Regions from separate parts of the Streptomyces sp. NPDC006510 genome, predicted to be linked through region 2. Evidence: riboswitches for the same ligand, from Rfam matches in the RefSeq annotation. Region 2 holds a riboswitch; the other holds the start of a gene.
The links. A riboswitch is a leader RNA that binds a small molecule or an ion and turns the genes downstream of it on or off. The one in region 2 is predicted to bind glycine.
Positions count from the first base shown of each region.

Region 1: linked by a shared signal. The riboswitch ahead of gcvT (glycine cleavage system aminomethyltransferase GcvT) and the one ahead of gcvP (aminomethyl-transferring glycine dehydrogenase) in region 2 are both predicted to bind glycine.

Region 1 is NZ_JBEXPH010000080.1:1,850-9,745, reverse strand. Features, by position in the region: gene ABZY11_RS23345 (enhanced serine sensitivity protein SseB C-terminal domain-containing protein) at 154-933, opposite strand; gene ABZY11_RS23340 (enhanced serine sensitivity protein SseB) at 1,113-1,883, opposite strand; gene ABZY11_RS23335 (AAA family ATPase) at 1,986-2,678, opposite strand; glycine riboswitch at 2,838-2,935, shown strand; gene gcvT (glycine cleavage system aminomethyltransferase GcvT) at 3,077-4,192, shown strand; gene gcvH (glycine cleavage system protein GcvH) at 4,285-4,662, shown strand; gene glyA (serine hydroxymethyltransferase) at 4,683-5,942, shown strand; gene ABZY11_RS23315 (L-serine ammonia-lyase) at 6,098-7,495, shown strand; partial or broken gene ABZY11_RS23310 (hypothetical protein) at 7,508-7,781, shown strand; gene ABZY11_RS23305 (hypothetical protein) at 7,839-7,896, shown strand, end outside.
Region 2 is NZ_JBEXPH010000051.1:7,968-15,863, reverse strand. Features, by position in the region: gene ABZY11_RS17810 (glutamate-cysteine ligase family protein) at 1-427, opposite strand, end outside; gene ABZY11_RS17805 (hypothetical protein) at 911-1,504, shown strand; gene ABZY11_RS17800 (DUF5999 family protein) at 1,822-2,028, shown strand; gene gcvP (aminomethyl-transferring glycine dehydrogenase) at 2,116-5,001, opposite strand; glycine riboswitch at 5,196-5,292, opposite strand; gene ABZY11_RS17790 (PRC-barrel domain-containing protein) at 5,406-5,774, shown strand; gene ABZY11_RS17785 (DNA polymerase IV) at 5,699-7,159, opposite strand; gene ABZY11_RS17780 (MerR family transcriptional regulator) at 7,217-7,834, opposite strand.

The DNA of each region.
Region 1 (7,896 bases), on a different contig from region 2:
GGAATGTACGACCGCATTACAGCCTTTGGGGGCGAAGGGTCCATTACGGGTACCGGGAACATACATCCGTTTCCTCGGGGCGCGGATACGCGACCGGGCGCCCGGGCGGGTGTCCGGAAGGATCAGCGGCTGGAAGGGGCAGCGGCCGGAAGGTCAGTACGTACCCTGCGGCGGGTAGCCGTAGCCCGCGGCGGGGGACGCCTGGGCGTGCGCCTCGCGGTCGTAGAACGGGCGGGAGTTGGCGCGCAGCCACATCGCGACCGGGTCGTACTCGTCGGACATCGCGACGGTGGAGACGGGCAGCCCGTCCGGGACGGCGGAGATCGACTGCTGCATCATCGCGCGCGCCGCGTCCACCGAGGGCGGGCTCGTGTCGTAGAGGTCGAGACCGATGGCGAGGTACGGGACCCCGAGCGCGGGCTGCACCCAGGCGCGGCGCAGCGAGCGGATCGCCGGGGTGTGGTGGGCGTTCTGCGTGAGCAGGGCGTAGAACTGCGGGATCTCGATGGCCGGCTCGGTGAGCCGGAGCGGTCCTGCGGGCATCCGGTCGAGGCCGGTGGCGATCCGGCGCAGATCCAGCCAGGGGATGCCGACGCCGCCGCCCGGGGCGTGCGGGTTGAGCCAGATGCCCCAGCGGTCGGGGAAGAGGGCGCGGGCGATGTCCCGGCCGCCGACCAGCTCGTGGTCGCGGGTCCAGCCGCTGGCCGAGAGTTCCTGGGCGGAGGTCACACAGGGGGCGTAGCCGAGGCCGTCGACCTCCATGTTTCCGTACTGGGCGTCGGGCGAGCCCGGCCGGCCGTGCCAGAGGAGCATCCAGATCCGGTCGTTCGCGAGGGCCTGCAGCAGCGCCTCGTACGCGTCGTAGCGTCCGGGCGTCACTTGGCGCAGCATGTGCTCGACCTGCCCGGCCGCCGCGGTGCCTGACGCACTCACCTGGTCCCGCCCCTCTTCGATCCACTGTGTCGGCCCACCGCTCCCGGGCACACGGGTGCGGCACGATGCCGATGCACCAGCCATGAAACCAGCTTATGCGCCGGTCCTGACACCGACTTGACGCCATGGGTCGAAGCGGTGTTCCACGCCGGTGCCCGCCGTCGGCTCCGCGCCGGGCGCTACTGGCCCGCTCGCTGGTAGAACGGCCGGACCTTCTCCCGTATCCAGTCGCCGACCGGGTCCTGTGCCACATCGAGCAGTACGAGATTGACCGGCCAGGGCACCTCGACCCGGCCGAGAGCGCGGCCGAGGGCGTCCATCGGGGCATTGCGCCCCGCGCCTTCCCAGGTGGAGAACTCGACACCGATGAAGAGGACGGGGTCGCCGCCCTCGATGCTGGCCAGCGCCCGGCGGGCGGAGAGCACGACGCCGCTCTCCTCGAATTCACCGGCCGCCGCGGCGAGGAAGTCGACGGGCTCCTCCTTCCAGTCCGGCTCGTACAGCCGGACCCTGCCGCCGCTGGCCGGACCGTCCAGCGGAGTGCGTCCGGCCCGGCAGAGTTCGGCCACGGCGGGCGGCGGCAGCGGCATCCCGACCGCGCCGCCCGGGTTCACGGCGATGCCGAGCTGCGGGGGCAGTCCCCGGGCGAAGTCGCGGGCGGGCGCGACGGTGAAGGACATATGGGTGCCGACACAGGTGAGGAACTGCTGTTCGGAGCTGAACACGGGGACGTACGGAGCGCCCTCGATCTCCACCGTCGGCAGGTCCAGGGCCGCCGAGTCGGGTCCGCCCCCGTTGGGCAGCGGCACCCAGACCTGGCTGCGCCCGAGCACCTCGACGAGCCGTCCGCCCGCCTCCGGGATGCCCACCGAGGCCATCAGCACTTCTTCGAGCTCATTGGCCGGCCATCCGCCCTGCGGATGGGACTGGACCTGTGCCGGAACGTCCACTGCTTCCCCTTCTCGCCCAAGCTTTCCGGCAGAAGATTAACGCCAGGCCCCGGAGCCACCCGGCCCCGCGGCTACCCGGCCCTCCAGCGCCCGGCCCCCTCGCTACCCGGCCCCGCGCCGTACGTCCGCGAACGAGATCCGGCCGAGCCGCCCCGCCGCCTCCCGGTCCAGCAGCACCGCCGAAGCACACCCGGGCGGCAGCAGGCCCGCCTCGGTTGCCCGCAGCAGCTTGCCCACCGCCCTGCGGTGTCTGGCGAACGCGTAACCGGACACGCCGCGTCCGCGCTCCCGCTGCCCCTCCCTCGCCGTCTGCGGCGTGACATCGAGCAGGACGAGATGCAGGACCCCGCCCCGGCGCCGCGCGTCACGGGCCAGCCAGCCGCGCACCCACGACTGCGTCCCGCAGTCGTGGACGACGACGGACTCCCCGGAACGCAGCACCCGCCACAGCCCCCAGTAGTGGGCGGCGCGGACGAGCGGGCGGTAGAGGGCGTACGGGAGTAAACGGGGCATGATCCGCGCCCAGCGGTCTCGGGTGTCCTGGGAGTCGATGGCGTGCGCCGTCGTCACCGCCCGCCGGATGAGCGTCGACTTGCCGCTGCCGGGCAGCCCGGAGACCACCACCACGTCGCCCGCCGCGAACCGCAGGCCGCGCGGACTGCGCCCGGACCGGTCCCGGAGATCCCGCACGACGGGCGCGTGCGGGCCGGACAGCCCCCTCGCCGGGGCCCCCGCCTGTGCGGGCATCGCGCCGTGCGCGACCCCCGCGGTCATCGCGTACCGCTGCAACGTCATCGCCCTCCCCCTGTCGGGTCACCCCACACATGCCCCTGAAGTGTAAAGAAAAGGTAATGCGGCACAACCGCCCACGCCGCTGAATTCCGTGAGGGGACCGACGCCCCACTCCGGCCCGATGCGTGCGATGATGACCCGGCCAACTGCATATAGGCCGCTTGAATCCGCGCGGGAGAGTTCCGGTCACTGCATGTGCCGGGCGCCGAAGGAGCAAGTTCCTCCCTTGAATCTCTCAGGCCCCGTACCGCGTGGATGAGGCAGATCTGAAAAGCGGGCCGCTTCGCGGCTCCACCCAAGGTGCAAGCCGAACCCTTCCAGGGGCTCTCGGCGAACCTCTCAGGTTCCGATGACAGATGGGGAGGGATCTTCCTCGTCGTCATGCCCCGGGAGTCACACCCATGAGCACCGCCCCCCGCCTCACCGCCCTCGATGCCCTGCACCGTTCGCTGGGCGCGACCATGACCGACTTCGCGGGCTGGGACATGCCCCTGCGGTACGCCAGCGAGCGCGACGAGCACAACGCGGTGCGCACCAGGGCCGGCCTCTTCGACCTGTCGCACATGGGCGAGATCACCGTCACCGGCGCCGAAGCCGCGGCCTTCCTGAACTTCGCGCTGGTCGGCAACATCGGCACCGTCGCCGTGGGCCGGGCCCGCTACACGATGATCTGCGCCGAGGACGGCGGCATCCTGGACGACCTGATCGTGTACCGGCTGGGAGCGGCCGAGTACATGGTCGTCGCCAACGCGGGCAACGCCCAGATCGTGCTGGACGCGCTGACCGCACGCTCCGACGGCTTCGACGTCGAGGTGCGCGACGACCGCGACGCGTACGCGCTGCTCGCCGTCCAGGGCCCCGAGTCCCCCGCCATCCTGGCCTCCGTCACCGATGCCGACCTGGACGGCCTGAAGTACTACGCCGGTCTGCCCGGCACGGTCGCCGGTGTCCCCGCGCTGATCGCCCGTACCGGCTACACCGGCGAGGACGGCTTCGAGCTGTTCGTCGCCCCCGAGCACGCCGAGCAGCTGTGGAAGGCGCTGACCGAGGCGGGCGCCTCCCACGGCCTGATCCCGTGCGGGCTCTCCTGCCGCGACACGCTGCGCCTGGAGGCGGGCATGCCGCTGTACGGGCACGAGCTGACCACCGGGCTCACCCCGTTCGACGCCGGTCTCGGCCGGGTCGTGAAGTTCGAGAAGGAGGGCGACTTCGTCGGCCGCGAGGCCCTGGAGGCCGCCGCCGAGCGCGCCGAGACCGCCCCGCCGCGCAAGCTGGTCGGGCTGGTCGCCGAGGGCCGCCGGGTGCCGCGCGCCGGCTTCTCCGTGACCGCCGGCGGCGAGGTCATCGGCGAGGTCACCTCGGGCGCCCCGTCGCCCACCCTGGGCAAGCCGATCGCCATGGCGTACGTCGACGCCGAGCACGCCACGCCCGGCACCGGGGGCGTCGCAGTGGACATCCGGGGCAGCCACGAGCCGTACGAGGTCGTGGCGCTGCCGTTCTACAAGCGCCAGAAGTGACGTCCGCGCACCTCGGAAAGTGACGCAGTCGCGTCTCACACCGTAAGACCACCGTTCATCAGCACTCCCCCGCGTACAGGAGAATTCAGGTCATGAGCAACCCCCAGCAGCTGCGTTACAGCAAGGAGCACGAGTGGCTGTCGGCCGTCGAGGACGGTGTGGCCACGATCGGCATCACCGAGTTCGCGGCCAACGCGCTCGGCGACGTCGTCTACGCCGACCTGCCCAAGGTCGGTGACACGGTGACCGCGGGCGAGACCTGTGGCGAGCTGGAGTCGACCAAGTCGGTGAGCGACCTGTACTCGCCGGTGACCGGCGAGGTCACCGAGTCGAACCAGGATGTCGTGGACGACCCGTCGCTGGTGAACTCCGCTCCCTTCGAGGGCGGCTGGCTGTTCAAGGTACGCGTCGCGGAGGAGCCGAAGGACCTGCTCTCCGCCGACGAGTACACCGAGTTCTCCGGCAACTAAAGACCCCAAGGGACCACCTGATGTCGCTTCTCAACTCCTCTCTCCACGAGCTGGACCCGGACGTCGCCGCCGCTGTCGACGCCGAGCTCCACCGTCAGCAGTCCACCCTCGAAATGATCGCCTCGGAGAACTTCGCTCCGGTCGCGGTCATGGAGGCCCAGGGCTCCGTCCTCACCAACAAGTACGCCGAGGGCTACCCCGGCCGCCGCTACTACGGCGGCTGCGAGCACGTCGACGTCGTCGAGCAGATCGCCATCGACCGCATCAAGGCGCTGTTCGGCGCCGAGGCCGCGAACGTCCAGCCGCACTCCGGTGCGCAGGCCAACGCCGCCGCGATGTTCGCGCTGCTCAAGCCGGGCGACACGATCATGGGCCTGAACCTGGCCCACGGCGGTCACCTGACCCACGGCATGAAGATCAACTTCTCCGGCAAGCTCTACAACGTGGTCCCGTACCACGTCGACGAGACCGGCGTCGTGGACATGGCCGAGGTCGAGCGTCTGGCCAAGGAGTCCAAGCCGAAGCTGATCGTCGCCGGCTGGTCCGCGTACCCCCGTCAGCTGGACTTCGCCGCCTTCCGCCGCATCGCGGACGAGGTCGGCGCGTACCTGATGGTCGACATGGCGCACTTCGCCGGCCTGGTCGCGGCGGGTCTGCACCCCAACCCGGTGCCGCACGCCCATGTGGTCACGACCACCACGCACAAGACCCTCGGCGGTCCGCGTGGTGGCGTCATCCTGTCGACGCAGGAGCTCGCCAAGAAGATCAACTCCGCGGTCTTCCCGGGCCAGCAGGGCGGCCCGCTGGAGCACGTGATCGCGGCCAAGGCGGTCTCGTTCAAGGTCGCGGCGACCGAGGAGTTCAAGGAGCGCCAGCAGCGCACCCTGGACGGCGCCCGCATCCTCGCCGAGCGCCTGGCCCAGCCGGACGTCACCGAGGTCGGTGTCTCCGTGCTGTCCGGCGGTACGGACGTCCACCTGGTCCTCGTCGACCTGCGCAACTCCGAGCTGGACGGCCAGCAGGCCGAGGACCGGCTGCACGAGCTGGGCATCACGGTCAACCGGAACGCCATCCCCAACGACCCGCGGCCGCCGATGGTCACCTCGGGCCTGCGGATCGGTACGCCGGCCCTGGCGACCCGCGGTTTCCAGGCCGAGGACTTCACCGAGGTCGCGGAGATCATCGCCGCCGCGCTCAAGCCGTCCTACGACGCGGACGCACTGAAGGCCCGTGTCGTCGCGCTGGCCGAGAAGTTCCCGCTGTACCCCGGTCTGAAGTAGTCCGGGACACAGTTCGTCACCCTCGGGCGGGGCATCGCGCACACTGGCAGTGAGCGCGGTGCCCCATCCCTTGTCCCCCGCCGCTCTCCGAACCGGCCGGTCCCACCGCACCACCCGGCAGACGACGATGTCTACCAACCCTTGAGGAGTCACCCGTGGCCATCTCGGTCTTCGACCTGTTCTCGATCGGCATCGGCCCGTCCAGCTCCCATACGGTCGGCCCGATGCGCGCCGCCCGCATGTTCGCGCGCCGGCTGAAGAACGAGGGCCTCATCGCCCACACCGCCTCGATACGCGCCGAGCTGTACGGCTCGCTCGGTGCGACCGGTCACGGCCACGGCACCCCCAAGGCCGTCCTGCTCGGTCTGGAGGGCGAGTCGCCCCGCACGGTCGACGTGGAGTCCGCCGACGACCGGGTGGAGCAGATCCGCAGCACGGGCCGGATCAACCTCCTCGGCATGCACGAGATCGACTTCGACGCCGACAAGCAGCTGATCCTGCACCGCCGCAAGGCCCTCCCGTACCACGCGAACGGCATGACGGTCTTCGCCTTCGACCGCGACGGTGCCCTTCTCCTGGAGAAGACGTACTACTCGGTCGGCGGCGGCTTCGTCGTCGACACGGACGCCCTCGGCGGGGATGGTGCGGGCGAGGACCGGATCGTGCTCGACGACACCGTGCTCAAGCACCCCTTCCGCACCGGCGACGAACTGCTGCGGCTCTCCAGGGACACCGGCCTGTCCATCTCCTCGCTGATGCTGGAGAACGAGCGGGCCTGGCGCACCGAGGACGAGATCCGCTCGGGTCTGCTGGACATCTGGCGCGTCATGCAGGCCTGTGTCTCGCGCGGCATGTCCCGCGAGGGCATCCTGCCGGGCGGCCTCAAGGTCCGCCGCCGCGCCGCGAACACCGCCCGCCAGCTGCGGGCCGAGGGCGACCCGCAGACCCACGCGATGGAGTGGATCACCCTCTACGCGATGGCGGTCAACGAGGAGAACGCGGCGGGCGGCCGGGTCGTCACCGCCCCCACCAACGGCGCCGCGGGCATCATCCCGGCGGTGCTGCACTACTACATGAACTTCGCGGCCGGCGGCGCCACCGAGGCGGAGAAGGAGGACGGCGTGGTCCGCTTCCTCCTCGCGGCCGGAGCCATCGGCATGCTCTTCAAGGAGAACGCCTCGATCTCCGGCGCCGAGGTCGGCTGCCAGGGCGAGGTCGGCTCCGCCTGCTCCATGGCCGCGGGTGCCCTCGCCGAGGTCCTCGGCGGCACCCCCGAGCAGGTCGAGAACGCCGCCGAGATCGGCATGGAACACAACCTGGGCCTCACCTGCGACCCGGTCGGCGGTCTGGTCCAGATCCCGTGCATCGAGCGCAACGGCATGGCCGCGGTCAAGGCCGTCACGGCGGCGAAGATGGCGCTGCGCGGCGACGGCAGCCACAAGGTCTCCCTCGACAAGGTCATCAAGACGATGAAGGAGACGGGCGCGGACATGAGCGTGAAGTACAAGGAGACCGCGCGGGGCGGGCTCGCGGTGAACATCATCGAGTGCTGAGGGAGCCCCGGCCTGGCGGAGCCCCTTCCCGGCCTCGCGCATCGAGTGACGAGGGAGCGCCCTGACCTCGCGGAGGCGATCTCGTTCTCGATCATCGTCGGAGTCATCCGGCGATCGGCCTGTTCACCTCGTTCACCATGGCGGTGGTCGTCTCCGTCGTCGGCGGGTGCCCGCGATGATCACCGCCGCCACCGACGCGGTCGCCCCGGTGGCCGCGCCTCTCAACCGCCGGCACGGGTTCGGTCATCTGCTCGCCGCGGTCGTCCTGGGCGGCGTCCTCCAGATCGCCCCGTGGCGCCGTACGCGCTCGCCATGGCGCTGGTGGGCCTGATGGGAGTCCCTGATGACCGCCGAGCTGGTCGACGACGTCACCAAGTACGCACAGCACGGAAGGACCGTCG
Region 2 (7,896 bases):
GGTTCGCCGCGACGAGGTCCGCACGGCGCAGGGTGGGCAGAATACCGATCATCATGATCCCGGCATCGACCTCGCCCGCCTTCCGGTGGGCATATCCGAGCCCGGTCCTGAGCTCTTCGGCCAGCTGATCGAAAACGAGGCCTTCCAGACGGTGCGGGACTATGTTCACTTCCAAATTGAACATCCCGAGTTCTGTCTGGAAATCATGGCTCGCGATGCGCGGGAGGACCTCCCCATTCATCATCTTCGGCATGCCGTCGGCGCCCGCGAGATTCAGCTCGATCTCCACGCCCATGAGGTTGCGCGGCCGGTCGAACCTCCGCTCCGCCAGAAGCCGCTCCAGCCCCTCCAGGCACTGGTGGAGCTTGCGCCGGTACCCCTGCCGATCGGACAGGTCAAAGGCGCCCGCCACGACCTTCTCCCCCATCGGAGCGTCCCTCCCTCAAGTGGGCGGCCCACGGCCCAGGCCGCTCGCGTCACGATCGATAATGCCCAGGCCGGGTGATCCATAACGCCCCCGGGAACGCCACGGACCCAGTAATCTGAGTGCGGCCGCCCGAGGCACATTCCACGGGCATGGTGCGGCACAGGTTTCCCGGACCAGGGCATGGTGAATACACCGTCGCGTTTCGGCCGTCCGCACCCAGGGAAAAATCCCAGGCGGCGGCTGCGCCGCTGACGCAAAATCAGCAGGTTCTCCGCATAATAAAGTCTCGATACCGCCTTGTCGGCAATACCTGCGACGGCTAGTGGAATCATCGCGTGAACACGTGTCGTATAAACTCCGCGGACGAGGCAGAGAGTCGACGCACCGGCCCAGTCACCGGCCTCCTCTGGCCCCGCATGCCGACAGCGCCGTCTGCATTCGCCCACGCACCACCGTGTCTCCGAAGTGAGAGGCGACCCACCTATGCCGCTGCATGTTCCCCCGGCTCCCGCGCCCGCTCTGCGCAGCGTTCTCGCGGCACTCGGTTCACCCACCGCGGTCCGCGAAGCCCGCACGCCCGCTCTCCGGTCCGCCCAGGGACCGCTGAGCCCCGAACTCCCGCTCCCCGTCCATGTACTGGACCGGATCGGGCCGGGCGGGCTCGCACCCGCCACCCGGCTTGCCGCGTGGCGGTTCCTGATCCGCAGCTCGGAGCAGGCCGTCGCCGCGGCGGACACCATGCTCACTCCGGACGGCTGGACCTTCTCGCACTTCTTCGAGGGCCCCTACATCGCCTCGACCGAACTCGCCCTGCGCCAGGCCGAGACGGTCACCACGCACTACCAGCCGCGGCTGCTGTCCATCCCGGAGCTCTACATGCTGGCCCTCTGGCTGCACGGCGACGTCGAAACCGACGCCTCCGGGGGAACGCTCGCGCCCGCCGATCTCCTGGTTCCGCTGGCTCCCGCCCCACCGGGTATCGCGGCTCATCGCCCGCACCGGGTCGCCGATCTGCTCCGTGTGATGACGCTGCGCATCCCCCCGGGCCCCGGCCCCCTGCTCGGATCACCGGCCTGAGAACCGGAACCCGCGTCAGAACGCTGTGCCCCGCCACCGTCCCCGGTGGCGGGGCACAGTGCTGGGGGCGCACTGCGATGCCCATCCGGACTAGCCCGGTCCGGCCACCCCGAACCACCCGAAGGGACAGTGCAGTTGCGCTGAACCGTCCGCGCGGGTGATGCGTCCTTCGAGTAAGGAGAAGTGCTGCTGCGAAATCCCTGCGGATTGACGCCCGTGGGGCAACACTGGGACCGGACCGATCGATACGGGGGGCGGCAATGAACACCTCATCCAGCCGCAGGACATTCACTACAACGCAGCGAAAGAACCCAGCCATGTGCCAGCATCAGCCACCATGCCCGACCGCCGATTCAGCCGACCGGGAAGCCGCCCGCCTGACGGCGCACCACCCGGAACAGGGCTGGAGCCTGCTGTGCAACGGAGTCCTGCTCTTCGAGGACACCGGTGAGCTGCTCCCGGACGGCCAGATCATCGCTCCGCACCGGCCCCTGGCAACCGATCGGGTGATGAAGGCCGCCTGACCGCGGCCGGTACGAGCTGGGGCCGGCCCGGAGAATGCTCCGAACCGGCCCCGACGCATGACCGCGTCACGCGGTGGCGCTCATGACTCAGTTGTCGTACTCGTCCAGCGGCGGGCAGGAGCAGACGAGGTTACGGTCACCGAAGGCACCGTCGATCCGGCGCACCGGCGGCCAGTACTTGTCGGCGGCCGAGACCCCGGCCGGGAAGACCGCCACCTCACGGCTGTAGCCGTGCTTCCATTCCCCGCCCAGCATCGCCGCGGTGTGCGGAGCGTTGTGCAGCGGGTTGTCGTCCGCGCTCCACTCGCCGGAGGCCACCTTCTCGACCTCGCCGCGAATGGCGATCATCGTGTCGCAGAACCGGTCGAGCTCCGCGAGGTTCTCGCTCTCGGTCGGCTCGATCATCAGCGTCCCGGCGACCGGGAACGACATGGTCGGCGAGTGGAAGCCGTAGTCGATCAGCCGCTTGGCGATGTCGTCGACGCTGACGCCGGTGGCCTTGGAGATCGGCCGCAGGTCCACGATGCACTCGTGCGCGACGAGACCGGCCGGGCCGTTGTACAGGATCGGGTAGTGCGGTTCCAGACGCTTGGCGATGTAGTTGGCGGCGAGCACGGCCACCTGCGTCGCACGCTTCAGGCCCTCCCCGCCCATCAGGCGTACGTACGCCCACGAGATGGGCAGAATGCCGGCCGAGCCCCACGGAGCGGCCGAGATCGGTCCGACCCCGGTCTCGGGGCCCGCGGCGGGCTGCAGCGGGTGGTTCGGCAGGTACGGCGCGAGGTGCGCGCGCACGCCGACCGGGCCGACGCCGGGGCCGCCGCCGCCGTGCGGGATGCAGAAGGTCTTGTGCAGGTTCAGGTGCGAGACGTCGCCGCCGAACCGGCCCGGCCTGGCGAGGCCCACCAGCGCGTTGAGGTTGGCACCGTCGACGTACACCTGACCGCCGGCGTCGTGCACCTCGGCGCAGATGTCGGCGACGTGCTCCTCGAACACACCGTGCGTCGACGGGTACGTGATCATGAGCACGGCGAGCTCGTCGCGGTGCTTCTCGATCTTGGCGCGGAGGTCCGCTATGTCGACCTCACCGTCGTCGGCGGTCTTGACCACGACGACCTTCATGCCGGCCATGACGGCGCTGGCCGCGTTGGTGCCGTGCGCGGAGGACGGAATGAGGCAGACGGTGCGCTGCTCGTCACCGTTGGCCCGGTGGTACGCCCGTACGGCCAGCAGGCCCGCGAACTCGCCCTGCGAGCCCGCGTTCGGCTGGATGGAGACCGCGTCGTACCCGGTGACCTCGGCGAGGCGCTCCTCCAGCTCGCGGATGAGGGTCAGGAACCCCTGCGCCTGCTCGGCCGGAGCGAAGGGATGCAGCGCACCGAACTCGGGCCAGGTGATCGACTCCATCTCGGTGGTCGCGTTCAGCTTCATGGTGCAGGAGCCGAGCGGGATCATGCCGCGGTCCAGCGCGTAGTCCCGGTCGGCGAGCTTGCGCAGGTAGCGCAGCATCGCGGTCTCGGAGCGGTGCTGGTGGAAGACCGGATGGGTGAGGATCTCGTCGCTGCGCAGCAGCCCCTCGGGCAGCGCGTCGGCAGCGGTGGCGTCCAGCGACTCGATGTCCCCGTCTACACCGAAGGCGGCCCAGACGGCGGCGATCTGGGTACGCGTGGTGGTCTCGTCGCAGGCGAGGGAGACCAGGTCGGCGTCGACGAGCCGCAGGTTGACCCCGCGCTCGCGGGCAGCGGCGACGATCTCGGCCGCCTTGCCCGGGACACGCACGGTGAGGGTGTCGAAGTGGGCGCCGGTCACGACGTCGATGCCGGAGGCGCGCAGGCCCTCGGCCAGGATCGTCGCGTAGCGGTGGGTGCGCCGGGCGATCGTCCGCAGCCCGTCCGGGCCGTGGTAGACGGCGTACATTCCGGCCATGACGGCGAGCAGCACCTGAGCGGTACAGATGTTGCTGGTGGCCTTCTCCCGGCGGATGTGCTGCTCGCGGGTCTGCAGGGCCAGCCGGTAGGCCTTGTTGCCGTCCGCGTCAACGGAGACACCGACGAGGCGGCCGGGAAGGCTGCGGGCGAACTTCTCCCGTACGGCCATGAAGCCGGCGTGCGGTCCGCCGAAGCCCATCGGCACACCGAAGCGCTGTGTGGTGCCGACCGCGATGTCCGCGCCCAGGTCACCGGGCGAGGTGAGCAGGGTCAGGGCCAGCAGGTCGGCGGCGACCGTGACGATCGCGCCCAGCTCGTGGGCCTGCTCGATGACGGGCTCGATGTTCCGCACCGCTCCGGAGGCACCCGGGTACTGCACCAGGACGCCGAAGACACCGCGCTCGGCGATCTCCGCCGGGATGCCGTCGGACAGGTCGGCGACGACGACCTCGACACCGGTCGGCTCGGCGCGGGTCTCGATGACCGCGATCGTCTGCGGCAGGGCGTCGGCGTCGACCAGGAAGACACCGTCCTTCACCTTGCCGACGCGCCGGGAGAGCGCCATGGCCTCGGCGGCCGCGGTGCCCTCGTCGAGCAGCGAGGCGCCGGAGGTGGGCAGCCCGGTCAGCTCGGCGACCATCGTCTGGAAGTTGAGGAGCGCCTCCAGGCGGCCCTGCGAAATCTCCGGCTGGTACGGCGTGTAGGCCGTGTACCAGGCGGGGTTCTCCATGACGTTGCGCAGGATCACCGGCGGGGTGAAGGTGCCGTAGTAGCCGAGTCCGATCATCGGGGCCAGCACCTGGTTGCGGTCCGCGAGCTCGCGCAGCTCGGCGAGAACCTCGGCCTCGGTGCGCGCGCCCGGCAGACCGAGTGCTTCCGCGCTCTTGATGACATCGGGCACCGCGGCCGCGGTGAGCTCGTCCAGCGATCCGTAACCGACCTGGGCGAGCATCTTCGACTGCGCCTCGGCATCGGGTCCGATATGGCGCTGCTCGAACGGAATGCCCTGCTCCAGCTGGGAGAGCGGAGTGCGACGGGGGGTCATGGTGGAGGCCTCCTGGTCTGTCACGACCTGCGAGGGGCACCACGGCGCGGGTGCCCGAACGGCCTCCCCCTCTGTCATCTCAACCTGAGAGCTTCGCCGGCGCGCCCTGCGGCGTACCGGCTTTCACCGTCGGTGAGGAAGGGACTCGCACCGGCACTCGGCCGCACGTGACCCGCCCTGCTTTCCAGAGTGACCTCGTCCGTGCGGTACGGGGGCCTGAGAGATTCCGGGGAGGATTTGCTCCTTCGGCGCCTTCGGATCAGCTCCGGAGGACTCTCCCGCACGGGGTCAGCAGCCATCACCAGACTACCAGCGGGGTTCATGGCTGATTTCTCGAGTGGCCAACCACCCGGATCTGCCCTTTTGTAGTGCTTGTGGAGTAGCCGCGACCAGTGGGAGGGACCGTGCAGACCGACATCGATCCGCGCAGCCTGATCGGCCGCAAGGCGTTCGACCGCAAGGGCACCAAGATCGGAACCGTGGACGAGGTCTACCTCGACGACGCGACCGGTGTGCCCGAGTGGGCAGCCGTACGCACCGGACTCTTCAGCCGGGACGCGTTCGTCCCGCTGGAACCCAGCGAATTCGTGGAGGACACGCTCCGCATCCCCTTCGACCGTGCGCTGATCAAGGACGCGCCCGACTTCGGCGTCGGCCGCCATCTCTCACCGGAACAGGAGCTCCAGCTCTACCGGCACTACGGTCTGGACTCCCCGCCCGAGGCGACCGGCCCGGACAGGGACTTCGGCAGGCTGGCCGGCCAGGACGAGTAGTCCACCGGGTCCCGCACCAACGGCAGCGGATCGGCCGGCCGGAGCTCCGGGTCGTCGATCCGGAACGTACGCACCCGGCCGGGCGCCGACTCGGGCTCCTCGAACCGCACGGTCACCCGGCCGACGCCGCTGCCCTGCACCCAGCCATGGCCGTATACGTCATGGCGTACGTCGTGTCCGGCGGGCCAGCGCCGTGCGGCGCGCTGCTCGGCGGTCTCCGGGGCCTCAGCCGGGGAATCGCCCGGCAGCTCGGCCCCGGTGTCCTCCGCCGGTGCCGTCTCCTGCGCCGATTCCTCGGCTGCGGTCCGCTCACCGGCGGCCTGGGCGAAGAGATCCTCCTGCGTGTAGTCGGCAAGCCCCGTCACGCCCACTCCGAGCAGCCGGACGCCTCCGGTGGTGTCCACGGCCTCCAGGAGCCGTGCGGCGGCCTCACGGACCACCGTGGGGTCGTCCGTGGGCCCACGGAGAGTCTCGGACCTCGTGAGCGTCGAGAAGTCGTACCGGCGCACCTTCAGCACCACCGTCCGCCCGGACCGCCCCGCGCCCCGCAGCCTCTGGACGCATCGGTCGGCCAGCCGCTCGACCTCCGTCCTGATCCGTACCCGGTCGTGCAGGTCGGCGTCGAAGGTGTCCTCGACCGACACCGATTTGGCGTCCCGCTCCGCGACCACCGGCCGGTCGTCGTACCCGAACGCCATGCGATGGAGCGAGCCCCCGTGCGCCTTCCCCAGCAGGCGTACGAGCTCGTCCTCACCCGCCTCGACCAGGTCGTCGACCGTCGTCATCCCGGCACGGCGCAGATGGTCCGCCGTCGCGGGCCCGACACCGGGGAGAATCCGTACCGACATGGGTGCGAGGAGTTCTCGCTCCGTGCCCGGCTCTATGAGCAGCAGGCCGTTCGGTTTCGCCTCCTCCGAAGCGATCTTGGCCAGCATCTTGGAACCGGCGAGCCCGACCGAGCCGGTGAGCCCGGTGACCGCTTTGATGGCCGTACGCAGCTGCTCACCGATCTCCAGCGCCGAAGCTGTGTCATCGGCCGTCCCACCGGCCTCCAGGTCCACGAAGGCCTCGTCCAGGCTGAGGGGCTCCACCAGCGGGGAGAGCCGCGCGAGCAGCTCCATCACCTGGTCGCTCACCGTCCGGTACAGCTGGAAGCGGGGCACCAGATAGGCCGCGTTGGGCGCCAGCCGCCGCGCCTGCGCCATGGGCATCGCCGAGTGCACCCCGAAGCGACGCGCCTCGTACGAAGCGGTGGCGACGACCCCGCGCGGCCCGAGCCCGCCCACCACGACCGGCTTGCCGCGCAGGCTCGGCTTCGCCGCCTGCTCGGCAGAGGCGTAGAAAGCATCCATGTCCAGATGCAGGATGGTGGGCGCGGCTCTCACATCAATCGATGCTGCCCTACGGCACTGACAATTGCCGCGCCCGAACCGTCGGCCGCGTCAGCCGGCGCGGTTGCGCCGCCGCGCGAGCTCATCGGTGGGGTTGTTCCCGATGAGGGTCTCGCCGGTGTCCACCCGCTCGCCGTGCAGCTGGGAGAGGGCGACGTCGACGTCCTGCCACACCACACCCACCGCGATGCCGAAGACCCCCTGGCCGCCCTGGAGCAGGCTGACGACCTCGTCGGGCGAGGAGCACTCGTAGACCGTCGCCCCGTCGCTCATCAGCGTCATCCGCTCAAGGTCCTGGAATCCGCGGGCGCGCAGATGCTGAACCGTGGTGCGGATGTTCTGCAGTGCCACACCGGTGTCCAGGAAACGCTTCACGATCTTCAGCAGGACGACGTCCCGGAAACTGTAGAGCCGCTGTGTGCCGGAGCCGTACGCCGGGCGCACGCTCGGTTCCACCAGCCCCGTGCGCGCCCAGTAGTCGAGCTGCCGGTAGGTGATCCCGGCCGCCGCGCAGGCGGTCGGCCCGCGGTAGCCGATGTCGCCGGCCGATGCCACTCCGTCCCCCGCCATCGCCGCCGGTTGAACCGGCTGCATGATGGTGTGGTCGGCTGTACTCCCCTGCTGCGGATACGGCCCACCCGCTGCCGTACCGTCGCCGCTGCTTCTCACGCCGACCTCCGTCCTTGACCTGCCATGTCGAAGGTAGGCAGTCACTCGGGGTGCGTCAACGA